One region of the Streptomyces sp. NBC_01190 genome, then DNA from elsewhere that is predicted to be linked to it. Evidence: riboswitches for the same ligand, from Rfam matches in the RefSeq annotation. Region 1 holds a riboswitch; the other holds the start of a gene.
What was found. Region 1 has a riboswitch for glycine ahead of gcvT (glycine cleavage system aminomethyltransferase GcvT). Riboswitches for the same ligand answer to the same signal wherever they lie in the genome.

Region 1 (7,572 bases):
GTGACCGCCTTCACCGCGGCCATGCCGTTGCGTTCGATGCAGGGGATCTGGACCAGGCCGCCGACCGGGTCGCAGGTGAGGCCGAGGTTGTGCTCCATACCGATCTCGGCGGCGTTCTCCACCTGTTCGGGGGTGCCGCCGAGGATCTCGGCGAGGCCGCCGGCGGCCATGGAGCAGGCGGAGCCGACCTCGCCCTGGCAGCCGACCTCGGCGCCGGAGATGGAGGCGTTCTCCTTGAAGAGCATGCCGATCGCGCCCGCGGCCAGCAGATAGCGGACGATCGCGTCCTCCTGGTCGCCCTGGGGCATCCGCGGGTCGGCGACGAAGTCGAGGTAGTAGTGGAGGACGGCCGGGATGATGCCGGCCGCGCCGTTGGTGGGCGCGGTGACGACCCGGCCGCCGGCCGCGTTCTCCTCGTTGACGGCCATGGCGTAGAGGGTGACCCACTCCATGGCGTGGACCGCCGGGTCTCCCTCGGCCCGCAGTTGGCGGGCCGACTGCGCGGCACGGCGGCGGACCTTCAGGCCGCCGGGGAGTATGCCCTCGCGGGCCATGCCCCGGGCCACGCACTCCCGCATGACCTGCCAGATCTCCAGCAGCCCGGCCCGGATCTGCTCCTCCGTACGCCACGCCTTCTCGTTCTCCAGCATCAGCGCGGAGATCGACAGACCCGTCTCGCGCGCCAGCCGCAGCAGTTCGTCGCCGGTACGGAAGGGGTGCCGCAGGGCCGTGTCGTCGAGCTTGATCCGGTCCTGGCCGACCGCCTCCTCGTCCACCACGAAGCCGCCGCCGACCGAGTAGTACGTCTTCTCCAGCACGGTCGCGCCGGCCGTGTCGTAGGCGGCCAGGGTCATCCCGTTGGCGTGATAGGGCAGCGAGCGCCGCCGGTGCAGTACGAGGTCGGTCTCCGGGTCGAAGTCGATCTCGTGGGCGCCGAGCAGGTTCAGCCGACGGGCGCCGCGGATCCTGGCCACCTCGTCGTCCGCGGTCTCGATGTCGACCGTGCGGGGGGAGCGGCCGGACAGGCCGAGCAGGACCGCCTTCGGGGTGCCGTGGCCGTGGCCCGTCGCGCCCAGCGAACCGAAGAGCTCGGCGCGGACGGTGGCGGTGTGCGCGAGCAGTCCCTCTTTCTTCAGCCGGTGCGCGAAGATCCCGGCGGCCCGCATCGGACCCACGGTGTGCGAACTGGAGGGACCGATGCCGATGGAGAAGAGGTCGAAGACCGAAATGGCCACGGGTGCGTACTCCTCGATTGCGCGGACACCGTTGTCCACGGGTGGCGCCGCGGTCGCGCGGGCCGGGTGGTGCGGGTGGGTGCCCGCCGGGTGGTGCGGGCGGGACGACCGGGTCACGGCGTCCCGCCCGTACAAACGTAACCGCTGCCAGGGCCTGACCCGGCCCCGGCGACGGGTGGAGCCGGTCCGACCGGGCCCAGGTGACCGATGGACCCGATCCGAAAGGGCCCCGTCGACGGATGGCGTCAGCCGGCCAGGCCCGGGTACAGCGGGTGCGCGGCCGCCAGCGCGCTGACCCGCTCGCGCAGCGCCGCCGCGTCGTACGTCGGCTTCAGCGCTTCGGCGATCACATCGGCGACCTCGCGGAAGTCCTCGGCGCCGAAGCCGCGGGTGGCGAGCGCCGGGGTGCCGATGCGCAGCCCCGAGGTGACCATCGGGGGGCGGGGGTCGTTGGGGATGGCGTTGCGGTTGACGGTGATACCGATCTCGTGCAGCCGGTCCTCGGCCTGCCGGCCGTCGAGCACCGAGTCGCGCAGGTCGACGAGGACCAGGTGGACATCGGTACCGCCGGAGAGCACCGAGACACCGGCCTCGGCGAGGTCGGGACCGACCAGCCGCTCGGCGAGGATCCGCGCGCCTTCGAGCGTACGGGCCTGCCGGTCCTTGAACTCGTCGGTCGCCGCGGCCTTGAAGGCGACCGCCTTCGCCGCGATCACATGCTCCAGCGGGCCGCCCTGCTGACCGGGGAAGACCGCCGAGTTGATCTTCTTCGCCAGCAGCGCCTTGCTCAGGATCACGCCGCCGCGCGGGCCGCCGAGGGTCTTGTGGGTCGTGGTGGTGACCACGTCCGCGTACGGCACGGGCGAGGGGTGCAGCCCGGCCGCCACCAGGCCCGCGAAGTGGGCCATATCGACCATCAGATAAGCGCCCACCTCATCGGCGATCCGCCGGAACTCGGCGAAGTCGAGCTGCCGCGGGTACGCCGACCAGCCCGCCACGATGAGCTGCGGCCGGTGCTCCTTGGCCAGCCGTTCGACCTCGGCCATGTCGACCAGGCCGGTCTTCGCGTCCACGTGGTAAGCGGCGACGTTGTACAGCTTGCCGGAGAAGTTGATCTTCATACCGTGGGTCAGGTGGCCGCCGTGCGCCAGATCGAGGCCCAGGATGGTGTCACCCGGGTTGATCAGGGCGAACATCGCCGCCGCGTTGGCCTGGGCGCCCGAGTGCGGCTGTACGTTCGCCGCCTCGGCGCCGAACAGCTCCTTCACCCGGTCGATGGCGAGCTGCTCGACCACGTCGACGTACTCGCAGCCGCCGTAGTAGCGGCGGCCGGGGTAGCCCTCGGCGTACTTGTTGGTCAGCACCGAGCCCTGGGCCTCGAGCACCGCCACCGGAGCGAAGTTCTCCGACGCGATCATCTCCAGGGTGGACTGCTGGCGGTGCAGCTCGGCGTCGATCGCGGCGGCGACGTCCGGGTCGAACTCATGCAGGGACTGGTTGAGCAGGGACATGGGACCTTCCTGGTCGCGGGAGGGGGAGCGAGGGCGGGAGCGGGAAGCGGCTCAGCCGGCGGTGAAGGCCTCGTAGTCGGCGGCGGACAGCAGATCCGACGCCTCCTGCGACACCTTCACCTTGAAGAGCCAGCCGCCCTCGAAGGGCGCCGAGTTGACCAGGGACGGGTCGTCCACCACATCCTGGTTGGCCTCGGTGACCTCGCCGGAGACCGGGGAGTACAGATCGCTGACGGACTTGGTGGATTCCAGCTCGCCACAGGTCTCCCCTGCGGTGACGGTCGCGCCGACCTCGGGGAGCTGGACGAACACGACATCGCCGAGTGAGTCGGCGGCGTGCGAGGTGATACCCACGGTGGCGACCCCGTCGACCGGGGCGGCGAGCCACTCGTGCTCTTTGCTGTAACGGAGCTGCTCAGGATTGATGGTCATGACGGAATTCTCCCGGATGGATCGGTGTGGTCGCGCGGGGCCACGCGACACGGCGGAGCCGCGGAATCCGCGGGCCCGCCCGCACGGCGGAGCGAAGGATCGGGTAGGTGTGACAGCGGGGAAGCCGGACAGCGGGACAGCGGGACCGGCAGGAAGCGGGACAGGCAAGAAGCAGGGAAGCGGGACGGCCAGGGATCAGGAAGCGGGCGGCCCGGTCAGCGGGAGCGAGCAAGCGGGCGGCGAAGGAGCCGCGAGCCGCCGGCAGGCGTCAGCGCTCGCGCTTGTAGAACGGCAGCGCCACGACCCGGTGCGGCTCCCGCGTCCCGCGGATGTCCACCGCGACCCCCGCCGTGCCGGGCGCCGCGTGCGACGCCTCCACGTACGCCATCGCGATCGGCACCCCGAGGGTCGGCGACGGAGCGCCCGACGTGACCTCGCCGATCACCGTGCCGTCGGCGTCCGTCACCGGATAGCCCGAGCGCGGCACCCGGCGGCCCTCGGCGATCAGCCCGACCAGCGTGCGCGGCGGCTGGGCGGCGGCTTTCTCGGCCGCCGCGGCGAGCGCCCGCCGGCCCACGAAGTCACCGGGCTTGTCGAACTTCACCACCCGGCCGAGCCCCGCGTCGAAGGGGGTGACCGCGGCGGTCAGCTCGTGCCCGTACAGCGGCATCCCGGCCTCAAGACGGAGCGTGTCCCGGCAGGACAGTCCGCACGGCACCAGCCCGGCCGCGTGGCCGGCGTCGGTCAGCGCCCGCCACAGCCGTTCGGCGTCGGCCGGCGCGACGAACAGTTCGAAGCCGTCCTCGCCCGTGTAGCCGGTACGGGCGATCAGTGCCCGCACACCGGCGACCGTGCCGGGCAGCCCGGCGTAGTACTTCAGCCCGTCCAGGTCCGCCTCGGTGACCGACTTCAGGATGCCCGGGGCCTCCGGGCCCTGCACGGCCAGCAGCGCGTACGCGTCCCGGTCGTCGCGGACCAGCGCCTCGAAGCCCGCCGCCCGCTCGGTCACCGCGTCCAGCACCGGCTGCGCGTTGGCCGCGTTGGCGACGATCATGAACTCCTGCTCGCCGAGCCGGTAGACGATCAGGTCGTCCAGGATGCCGCCGTCCGGCGCGCAGATCATCGTGTAGCGGGCCCGGCCCACCGCGAGCGCGGACAGATGGCCGACCAGCGCGTGGTCGAGGGCCTGGCCGGCCTGCGGTCCCGTCACGGTGATCTCGCCCATGTGCGAGAGGTCGAAGAGACCGGCCCGGGTACGGACCGCCTGGTGCTCCTCGCGCTCGCTCGCGTACCGCAGCGGCATGTCCCAGCCGGCGAAGTCGGTCATGGTGGCGCCGAGGGCGCGGTGCAGCGCGTCCAGCGCGGTACGGCGGGGCTGGCTCATGGGCCGGCTCAGGGACTGGCTCGGGGGTTGGCTCATCGGAAAGGGCTCCCAGACGGATCGACGGACGGCGTGGCCAAGCGGTGAAACCTGGCCTCCCCATCTGTCATCGGAACCTGAGAGGTTCACCGTGACCCGTTGGGGGACGCGGTTTGCACCGTGGGTGGGACCGGGGACCGGTCCGCTTTTCAGATCTGCCTCGCCCGCGCGGTATCTGTGCCTGAGAGATTCAAGGGAGGACTTGCTCCTTCGGCGCCCGCCCCGACCAGGGGCGGAACTCTCCCGCGCGGCCTCGAACGGCCGGTATGCAAGTTGTGCCGCCCATCATCGCATGTCCGTCCTGGGCCCGCCCGGGGCCCCCGCGGCGCTAGGGTTTCCCGGCAACGGCAGGCGGCGGACGCGGCGGGACGGGCGGGGCGGCCGGCAGACGGGCGGGACGAGAAGGATGCACACAGGGATGCGCATGGAGAATCCGGCACCGGACATATGGCCGGAGATATGGCCGGCCAACGAGCTCGAAGAGGTGCTCACCGCGAGCCTCGGCAACCCCTCGGCCACCCCCCGGCTGATGGAGGTGCTCAGCCGGTCCCGGGTGTGGGTGCCGCTGCCCGGCGGCGGTCCGCACCAGCCGGGCTTCGAGCTGCCCACCATGGAGCTGGACGGCGCCCCCTATGTGCCGGTGTTCAGCTCCGAGCAGCAGTTCCGGCTGGCCGCCGAGGGCATGTCCTGCACGGTCGCGCCGGTCCATGAGTTCGCCCGCGGCTTGCCCCCGCTGGTCGGCATGGTGGTGAACCCGGGCGGCGCCGTGGGCGTGCCGGTGCCGCCGGAAGCCGTCGCCGGGCTGTGCCGCCCGGAGCGCGGCGAGCGTGGCGAGCACGGCGCGCCGCGGGCGGGGGCGCGGGTACGGCTGTGGGAACCGGAGCCGGACCAGGAGCCGGTGGACTTCCTGGCCGCGGCCGCCGGCGAGTTCGCGGTCACCCCGGTGGTGCTCACCGCCCGCCGGGCGCTCGCCTCGGTGGAGGAGGGCGCGCCGCAGCTCTTCGTCGGCGTGGAACTCGACCGCTGGCAGGACCAGGACCGGGCCGCCGCGATGGACGCGCTCGGCCGGGCGCTGGGCGCGGTGCCGCTGCCCTGGCAGGTGCAGCTCATTCTGCTCGATGTGGCCCAGGACCCGGTGGGGGACTGGATGCTGGAGATGGTCCGGCCGTTCTTCGGCCGCGACTGACGCCCACCCGGCCCGGGAGCCGGGAGACTCGCGAGAGCCGGGAGAGCCTTGTGCGCCGGGGGAGCCGCAGGTGGCACGGGGGATCGCGCGGGAGCGCGCACGGTCGTCGGCCGACCGCGTATAGGCCGTGTATACGGCACATTTAGCCGGTCCCGCTTGAGTCGGTCAGCGTTCCACCGGGAACACTCGACCTGATTTGATGGGCACGCGGCTCACCCGGACGGGCGCCGCGCGACGAACGAAGGGACGCCTGCCGCCACCGGCACCGGCGGACCGACGGAACACCGGCAGTACCGGTCAGAGCGGCACCACCGAACCAGGGGAAGGAGCGGTCCCACGTGATCGCGGGCGCGCAAGGCGGCGCGGCGGCGGCCGGCCAGTTGGAGCAGACGCTCCTCCAGGTGGTCCCCGGCCGGTTCGACGCTTACGAGAACCTGCTCCGGTCGCTCGCCGACGGCGAGGTGTGGATGCTGCTCTGGCACGGCGCGCCCGGATCCGCCGACGCCCAGTACGGCAGCATGGAGATCGGCGGCCACGGCTACGCGCCCTGTTGCACCTCGCCCCGCGAACTGGCCGCCAGCGGCTGGACCCGCGAGCACGAGATGGTCTCGGGCCGGGACATCGCGCTCACCCTCTACCCCGACCGCTGCGGCCTATGGCTCAATCCGCACGGGCCGGGCGGCGGCGTCGGCATCCCGTGGCCGGATCTGAGACGTATCGCGGTCGGCCTGGACCTGCTGCCGGCCGGCCCGCTCCAGATCGGTGAACCCTCGCTCCAGATCCCGCAGTTCTACGCCCTCCTCGCCCAGGCCGCCCACCGCACCCCCGCGGTCCGCTCGCTGCGCCGCGCCTGGGTCCAGCCGGCGCTCGGCGAGCCCTATCTCGCGGTGGGCGTCGAGGTCTACGACTCCTCCGCGCAGGCCGTCGAATCGGTGCGGCTGATGATGCGGCAGTCGGTGACCGGCGTCCCGGAGGGCCTGGCGGTCTCCACCGTCGCGATGGCCGACGCGTACGACCCGGTCGGCATGTGGATGCGGGCCAACGGCCAGCCCTTCTTCGACCGCGAGGCGTACGGCGGCGGCGCGGCCTGGGGCCCGCCCCGCTACTGACCGGCCCGGCCGCCCCGCCCCGCCCGGCCGCCCGGCCCCGGCCACCCCCTCGGCCCCCCCCGCTACTTCCCCCGGTTGAAGATGCCCTCGAGCAACCCCAGCGGCGGACTCCCCAGCGTCAGCAGGGACTTGTGGAAGCGCGGCAGCGAGAACTCGTTCCCCCACTTGCGCTTGGCCCGTTCCCGCAGCCGCATGATCTCCAGCTTGCCCCAGGTGTAGCGGCCGTAGCCCGCGTCGAAGGTGCCGCGACGGGCCTCCGCGGCGGCGCTGGCCCTGGCCAGATGGGCGTCGCGCATGAAGAGCCGGGTGGCGTCCTCCAGGTCCATCGTGCCGGTGTGCACACCGATCGCGCAGGTCAGCCGGGTGACCCGGACCAGGGCCTCCAGCGCGACACCGATGGCGAAGCGCGGGTCGTCCGCCCGGAAGCCCTCCTCCAGACAGACCTCCTCGACGTAATGCGCCCAGCCCTCGGCGAAGGAGAGGCTGTGCAGGGTGCGGCGGACCGGGCCGCGGGTTCGGCGCAGCGCCCTGCCGTGCGCGAAGTGGCCGGGCGCGACCTCGTGCACGGTGATCGACGGCAGGCTGGTGCGGCTGAAAACGGTCAGCCACTCCTCCTGCTCCTGGGCCGGCCACTCCGGCTCCGGCGGGGTGACGTGGTACCAGGAGGGTGTGTCGGACT
Region 2 (7,572 bases), 5.3 Mb from region 1:
GTGAGAAGTACCGGCGACGGTCTGGCGACCGGCGGCCCATATCCGCCCAGGGGGGCATTGGCACGCGCCGCGGCCGAGGTGGACGGCGGGCCCGCACCGGACACAGAGGCGGAGCAGGTCGGCTATCGCGGGCCGACGGCCTGCGCGGCGACCGGCATCACCTACCGGCAACTCGACTACTGGGCGCGCACCGGCCTGGTCGAGCCGAGCGTGCGGCCCGCCTACGGGTCGGGCACGCAGCGGCTCTACAGCTTCCGCGACGTGGTGGTGCTGAAGATCGTCAAGAGACTGCTGGACACGGGGGTCTCGCTCCAGAACATCCGCACCGCCGTGCAGCACCTGCGGTCGGTCGGACCGGCCGAACTCGCCAGGATGACCCTGATGAGCGATGGCGCCACCGTCTACGAGTGCACCTCGCCCGACGAGGTGGTGGAGCTTCTCCAGGGCGGCCAGGGCGTCTTCGGTATCGCGGTGGGCGTGGTCTGGCGGGATGTGGAGAGCGCGCTGTCCACCATGCACGGTGAGCGGGTCGACACCGGCGAGACCCTGGTCGGCCACAATCCCGCCGACGAGCTCGCCAAGCGGCGCAACCGGGCGGTCTGAGCGGCGCCGCGCCGTACATGTGTACGGTGCCTGTCGGTGGTGTGCGGCACGATCGACGGTGTGAGAAGTACGCCGACGATCCTGCATCTGGACATGGACGCGTTCTTCGCCGCGGTCGAGCAGGCCTCCAAGCCGAGCCTGCGGGGCAAGCCGGTGGTGGTCGGCGGTCTCGGACCCCGCGGCGTCGTGTCGACCGCGTCCTACGAGGCACGGGTGCACGGCGTCCACTCCGCGATGGCGATGGCCCACGCCCGCCGGCTCAGCCCCAACGCCGCCTATCTCTATCCCCGCTTCCCCCTCTACCGGCGGATCAGTGAGACGGTCATGGCGCTGCTCGCCGAGGAGTCGCCGCTGATAGAGCCGCTCAGTCTCGACGAGGCGTTTCTCGACCTGCTCGCCGCCGAGCGGGACGACGACCCGCGGGAGGTCGCGGTCCGGCTGCGGGCCCGGATCCACGCGGCGACCGGCCTGACCGCCTCGGTCGGTCTGGCCGGCTCCAAGCTGCTGGCGAAGATCGCCTCGGAGCGGGCCAAGCCGGACGGCCTGCTGGTGGTCGAGCCCGGCACCGAGCGCGCCCTGCTCGACCCGCTGCCGGTCCGTACGCTGTGGGGCGTCGGACCGGCCACCGCCGAGCATCTGCGGAGGGCGGGCATCGCGACCGTCGCCGAGATCGCGCAGTCGGGTGAGGCGGAGCTGGTCCGGCTGCTCGGCAAGGCACACGGCGCCTCGCTCTACGCCATGGCGGCCGGCCTCGACAACCGGCCGGTGGTCGCCGACCGGGATGTGAAGTCGATCTCCGTCGAGGACACCTTCGACACCGACCTCACCGACCGCGCCCAGGTGCGGTCGCAGATCGACCGGCTCGCCGACCGCTGCGTCCAGCGGCTGCGCGGCGCCGGCCGTTCCGGCCGGACCGTCGTGGTCAAGGTCCGGCGGTACGACTTCTCCACCCTCACCCGGTCCGAGACGCTGCGCGCCCCCACCGACGATCCGGTGGTCGTACGGGAGACGGCGCGCCGGCTGATCGAGACGGTGGACACCACCGGCGGCGTACGGCTGCTCGGGGTCGGCGTGGCCGGCCTCGCCGACTTCACCCAGGAGGACCTCTTCGCGCAGCACGCCGGGAGCCGGCCGACCGAGGACGACACGCCCGAGGCGACACCCGCACGGCCGGCGCCCTCACCCGAACAGCCCAACCGCTGGCTGCCCGGTCAGGATGTCACCCATGTGGAGTACGGCGCCGGGTGGGTGCAGGGCAGCGGGGTCGGCCGGGTGACGGTCCGTTTCGAGGTGCCCGCCGACACCGCGCCCGGCCGGGTGCGCACCTTCGCGGTGGACGACCCGGCGCTCGCGCACAGCGAGGCGCTTCCACTGGTCGTCACTCCGTAGCCGCTGAGCCGCTCAACTGCGGCCCGACGCCGGTCCGGAGCCCTCCTCGCCGTCGGACAGGCCGCCGCCGAAGTCACGTTCCGGGGGCGGCTGCGGCTCCTCGTCCGACCGGGGCACGTCCATGCCGTAGTGGTGGTAGAGCTGCAACTCCTGCTCGGGCGACAGGTGCCGGCCCACGCCGAAGTCCGGTGCGTCCCTGATCAGCGACTTCTTGAACGGCACCCGCAGTTCCTCGTTCACCAGCTCACTCGGCTCCAGCGGCACGAAGGCGTCCCGGGTGAAGAGCCCGGTGCGCACCGCCGCCCACTCCGGCACTCCCGTCGCGTCGTCGAGATACACCTCGTCCACGGTGCCGATCTTCGAACCGTCACGGTCCAAAGCACGGCGGCCGATCAGGCTGCGCGGATCGATGTCCGTCTGCACGGTCCCTCCAACCAACAACCAACCCAAGAACCAAACAGCGGCCAACCGGTGACCCGCTGACGACGCATGTTGCTGGGTACCACGAAAAGCCACATCGGAGGCGGTGTCGACTCGGGCGCCGGCGTGATGTGCGTCGCGCCGGCGGGCACGGACGCCGGGAAAGGCTCGCTGGTAGGCTGGAGACCGACTGCCGACCCCCTGCGGGAGAGTCTTCCGACCGTACGGTGATGTACGGGACGGAGGCGCCGAAGGAGCAAATCCTCCCCGGAATCTCTCAGGCATCCGTACCGCGTGGGCGAGGTCACTCTGGAAAGCAGGTACGCCCCCGGAACCTCGGGAACGTGTCCTCACCGACGGTGCAAGCCGCTCTCGACCCGGCGGTGAAGCTCTCAGGTTCCGATGACAGAGGGGGAGGCCGTAAGGGTGTCCGCGCCGCGGCACCCCCGAAGGTCGTTGTGACCAAGGAGGGCCTCCGCAGATGACCGATCAGCGTACTCATCGCGATCACCGCGAAACCGGCGATCCCCGCCGCCCGCGCGACCCGCGCGCCGGCCGGGCCTCCCTCGCCGAGTTGGAAGCCGGCACCCCCTTCGCCCAGCGCCACATCGGCCCCGACGCCGGCGCCGAGGCCAAGATGCTCGCCCAGGTGGGGTACGGCTCGCTCGACGAGCTGACCGACGCCGCCGTACCGGACAGCATCAAGAGCTCCGAGGCGCTCCGGCTGCCGCCCGCGCGCACCGAGGCGGAGGTCGTCGCCGAACTGCGCGCGCTGGCCGACCGCAACCAGGTGCTGGCCCCGATGATCGGCCTCGGCTACTACGGCACCTTCACGCCGCCGGTCATCCTGCGCAATGTGATGGAAAACCCCGCCTGGTACACGGCCTACACCCCGTACCAGCCGGAGATCTCGCAGGGCCGTCTCGAGGCGCTGCTCAACTTCCAGACCGTCGTCGCCGACCTCACCGGGCTGCCCACCTCCGGCGCGTCGCTGCTCGACGAGAGCACCGCCGCGGCCGAGGCGATGGCGCTGTCCCGCCGGGTCGGCAAGGTGAAGCAGGGCGTCTTCCTGGTCGACGCCGACACCTTTCCGCAGACGCTCGCGGTGATCAGGACCCGCGCGGAACCCACCGGTGTCGAGGTGGTCACCGCCGACCTCAGCGGCGGGATACCCGCGGACATCGCCGAGCGCGGTGTGTTCGGCGTGCTGCTCCAGTACCCCGGTGCCTCCGGCGCGGTACGGGACCCGCGGCCGGTGATCGAGCGGGCGCACGAGCTGGGCGCGGTCGTCACCGTGGCCGCCGACCTGCTGGCCCTCACCCTGCTCACCTCGCCCGGCGAGCTGGGCGCGGACATCGCGGTCGGCACCACCCAGCGGTTCGGTGTGCCGATGGGCTTCGGCGGCCCGCACGCCGGCTACATAGCGGTCCGCGACAGCTACGCCCGCAACCTGCCGGGCCGGCTCGTCGGCGTCTCGGTCGACGCCGACGGCGACACCGCCTACCGGCTGGCCCTCCAGACGCGCGAGCAGCACATCCGCCGGGAGAAGGCCACCAGCAACATCTGCACCGCCCAGGTGCTGCTCGCCGTGATGGCGGGCATGTACGCGGTCTACCACGGCCCCGAGGGCCTCGCCGCGATCGCCCGCCGCACCCACCGCTACGCGACCGTGCTGGCGGCCGGTCTGCGCGCGGCCGGTGTCACCGTCGAGCACGCCGGCTACTTCGACACCCTGACCGCGCACGTCCCCGGCCGGGCCGCCCAGGTGGTGGCCGCGGCCCGCGACGCGGGGGTCAACCTGCGGCTCACCGACGCCGACCGGGTCGGCATCGCCTGTGACGAGACCACCGACCGGGCCCGGCTGACCGCCGTACTGGCCGCCTTCGGGGCCGACGGCGGCAACGGCGGCGGCACCGGGGAGGACGCCGGGGACCTCGACGCGCTGGACGCCGCCACCGACGACGCGCTGCCCGCGGCCCTGCTGCGCACCGAGCCGTATCTGACCCATCCCGTCTTCCACCAGCACCGCAGCGAGACCGCCATGCTGCGCTACCTGCGGCGCCTGGCCGACCGCGACTACGCGCTGGACCGCGGCATGATCCCGCTCGGCTCGTGCACCATGAAGCTCAACGCCACCACCGAGATGGAGCCGGTCACCTGGCCGGAGTTCGGCGCCCTGCACCCCTTCGCGCCGGCCGAGCAGGCCGAGGGCTACCTCGAGCTGATCCACGGTCTCGAGGACCAGCTCGCCGAGGTGACCGGATACGACAAGGTCAGCCTGCAGCCCAACGCCGGGTCGCAGGGCGAGTTCGCGGGCCTGCTCGCGGTGCGCGCCTACCACCGCGCCAACGGCGACACCGGCCGTACCGTCTGCCTGATCCCGTCCTCCGCGCACGGCACCAACGCGGCCAGCGCGGTGATGGCCGGCCTGCGCGTCGTCGTGGTGAAGACCGGGGAGAACGGCGATGTGGACGTCGCCGATCTGCACGCCAAGATCGAGCAGCACCGCGACCAGCTCGCGGTGCTGATGGTCACCTACCCGTCCACGCACGGCGTCTTCGAGGACAACATCACCGACATCTGCGCGGCCGTGCACGACGCCGGCGGCCAGGTCTACGTGGACGGCGCCAACCTCAACGCCCTGGTGGGCCTGGCCAGGCCCGGCCGGTTCGGCGCGGACGTGTCGCACCTCAACCTGCACAAGACCTTCTGCATCCCGCACGGCGGCGGCGGCCCGGGCATCGGCCCGGTCGCGGTCCGGGCGCACCTCGCGCCCTATCTGCCCAACCATCCGCTCCAGCCCGCCGCGGGCCCGGAGACCGGGGTGGGCCCGGTGTCGGCGGCGCCGTGGGGTTCGGCGGGCATCCTGCCGATCTCCTGGACCTATGTCCGGCTGATGGGCGCCGAGGGCCTCAAGCGCGCCACCCAGATGGCCGTACTCAGCGCCAACTACGTCGCCAAGCGGCTCGAACCGCACTACCCGGTGCTCTACACCGGGCCCGGCGGCCTGGTCGCCCACGAGTGCATCATCGATCTGCGCCCGCTGACCAAGGAGACCGGCGTCAGCGTCGACGACATCGCCAAGCGGCTGATCGACTACGGCTTCCACGCACCGACGATGTCCTTCCCGGTGGCCGGCACGCTGATGATCGAGCCCACCGAGAGCGAGGACCTGGCGGAGCTCGACCGTTTCTGCGACGCGATGATCGCGATCCGCGGCGAGGCCGACCGGGTGACGGCCGGCGAGTGGCCCGCCGACGACAACCCGCTGCGCGGCGCCCCGCACACCGCGGCCGCGCTCGGCGGCGACTGGACGCACGCCTACAGCCGTGCGGAGGCGGTCTTCCCGAGCGGGGTGTCGGCCGCCGACAAGTACTGGCCGCCGGTGCGCCGGATCGACGGCGCGTTCGGCGACCGCAACCTGGTCTGCTCCTGCCCGCCGCTCTCGGAGTACGACCACTGAGCCCGGCCTGACGCCTTCGGGCCGACGTGCCGACCTGCCGACGTGCTCCGACGTGCTCCGACGTACGGTCGCCGACATGGCGAAGCCGGTCCTGCTCCTGACAGCGGGACCGGCTGTGTACGGAATCCCGTCCGGAATCCGGTACGGAGTGTCGTACGGAACGGCGGCGGGCGGCGGGAGGGGACGTGACGAGCCGCCGGGTGTGCCGCGGCGGTCAGGCCGCGGTGGTGATCTGCCCGGCCCCCAGCGGCCGGTGCGGCGCGATGATCTGCCCGTCGGGCAGGATCTCGCCGGTGTCCTCGAAGAGCAGTACCCCGTTGCACAGGAGGCTCCAGCCCTGCTCCGGGTGGTGGGCCACGGTATAGGCGGCGTCACGGTCGGGACCTTCTGCGGTCGGGCATTGCGGCTGGTGCTGGCACATGGTGGCTGCTGTCTTTCGCTGCGAGAAGTGGGCGGCGCTGGTGGCGGTTCCTGCCTCGTGCATGTCGGTCGTCCCCCCGTTCACGGTGCGGGCCGTCCCAGTGTTGCTCTCCCCGGCCCGGTTCCGCAGCCCTTTGGGGCAGGCGGTACGCAATGTGGGAGACGTGTCACTCTCCCGGGCGGTTGCCGTAACGGCGTGTTCATCAGTGCGGACGGAAAGCGGATGAGGTCCCCCCGCCCGGCGGGCGAGGGGACCTCATGGGCGGGTGTCCGGCCGCGTTCAGGCCGGTGTGCCGAGCAGCGGCGGCGGCGCCAGTCGGCGGCGGAGCGCCGGCACCAGGTCCACCAGTCGGTGGACGCGGTGCGAGGTGATGCCGGGCGGGGCCGGCGCCAGCGGGATGAGCAGGTCCGACGGGTCGGGCTGGGCGGTGGCCGCGTCCGCCCGCGGGTCGCTGTGCAGCCACAGCGCCATCATGTACAGGCCGGGGACCGACAGCAGATGCGGCTGGTACGTGGCCGGCAGCGTCTCCGCCTGCCGCAGGGCCCGCTCCGTGGAGACCAGGTAGGGGCCCTCGGAGAAGCGGGAGAACACCCAGCCGTCCGGTGTCGCCACGGTCTCGCCGGCCGCGGCCACCTCAGCGCCCGCCCGGATATGGAACCGCCAGCCGATCAGCCGGGCCTGCGGGAGACCGCCGGGCACCGGCGCCGGCTCGAACACATGGACAGGGAGCGGGTGTTCGGCGTCCAGCGGCCCTTTGGCGTTGCGCAGTGCCGGAGTCCTGGTCTCCAGGACCGCGGTGGGCGAACTGAGCGCGGCCAGCACGCTCATCAGGGCGGGGGCGGGTGCTGGGGGCACAAGCAGCGGCATGGTGTCGCCTCTCACTGGGAGACAAACAGTGGTGCGCGGGCGGGTCCGGACGGCGCAGTCGATGCAGGGCAGGCTCCTGCTCGGGACGTCCGGGGAAGGCAGACTAAGCCTTGGAAGCGAAGTTTATACGACGCGTGTTCACTCCGTGTTTCATCTAGTCGCTGCCCGTATTACGTGCAAGTCCATATTTTGCCGTGTTCCGCGGGGGGCCGCCGCCTCATTCCCGCTGCGTGCGGCGCGCTGGGCGGCTATTCAGGGCCGCCATGGTCGGCCGGAAATCGCCGGTCCCATTCACACGATTTAACCGAATCATACCCGCGATCCCCGGCACTTGAATGTGCCACCGGAACGTGCGGCCTTCACCCTACCGCTAGCCTAGCGTGCCGAACGGGTGGCGTGCTGAGTTATG

Region 2: linked by a shared signal. The riboswitch ahead of gcvP (aminomethyl-transferring glycine dehydrogenase) and the one ahead of gcvT (glycine cleavage system aminomethyltransferase GcvT) in region 1 are both predicted to bind glycine.

What each region holds. Positions count from the first base shown of each region.
Region 1 is NZ_CP108580.1:6,013,190-6,020,761, forward strand. It holds gene OG519_RS25355 (L-serine ammonia-lyase) at 1-1,235, opposite strand, end outside; gene glyA (serine hydroxymethyltransferase) at 1,481-2,746, opposite strand; gene gcvH (glycine cleavage system protein GcvH) at 2,798-3,178, opposite strand; gene gcvT (glycine cleavage system aminomethyltransferase GcvT) at 3,447-4,562, opposite strand; glycine riboswitch at 4,758-4,854, opposite strand; gene OG519_RS25375 (enhanced serine sensitivity protein SseB) at 5,023-5,784, shown strand; gene OG519_RS25380 (enhanced serine sensitivity protein SseB C-terminal domain-containing protein) at 6,123-6,893, shown strand; gene OG519_RS25385 (DUF885 family protein) at 6,956-7,572, opposite strand, start outside.
Region 2 is NZ_CP108580.1:671,089-678,660, reverse strand. It holds gene OG519_RS02930 (MerR family transcriptional regulator) at 58-603, shown strand; gene OG519_RS02925 (DNA polymerase IV) at 664-1,992, shown strand; gene OG519_RS02920 (PRC-barrel domain-containing protein) at 2,005-2,415, opposite strand; glycine riboswitch at 2,607-2,715, shown strand; gene gcvP (aminomethyl-transferring glycine dehydrogenase) at 2,894-5,875, shown strand; gene OG519_RS02910 (DUF5999 family protein) at 6,090-6,296, opposite strand; gene OG519_RS02905 (hypothetical protein) at 6,576-7,163, opposite strand.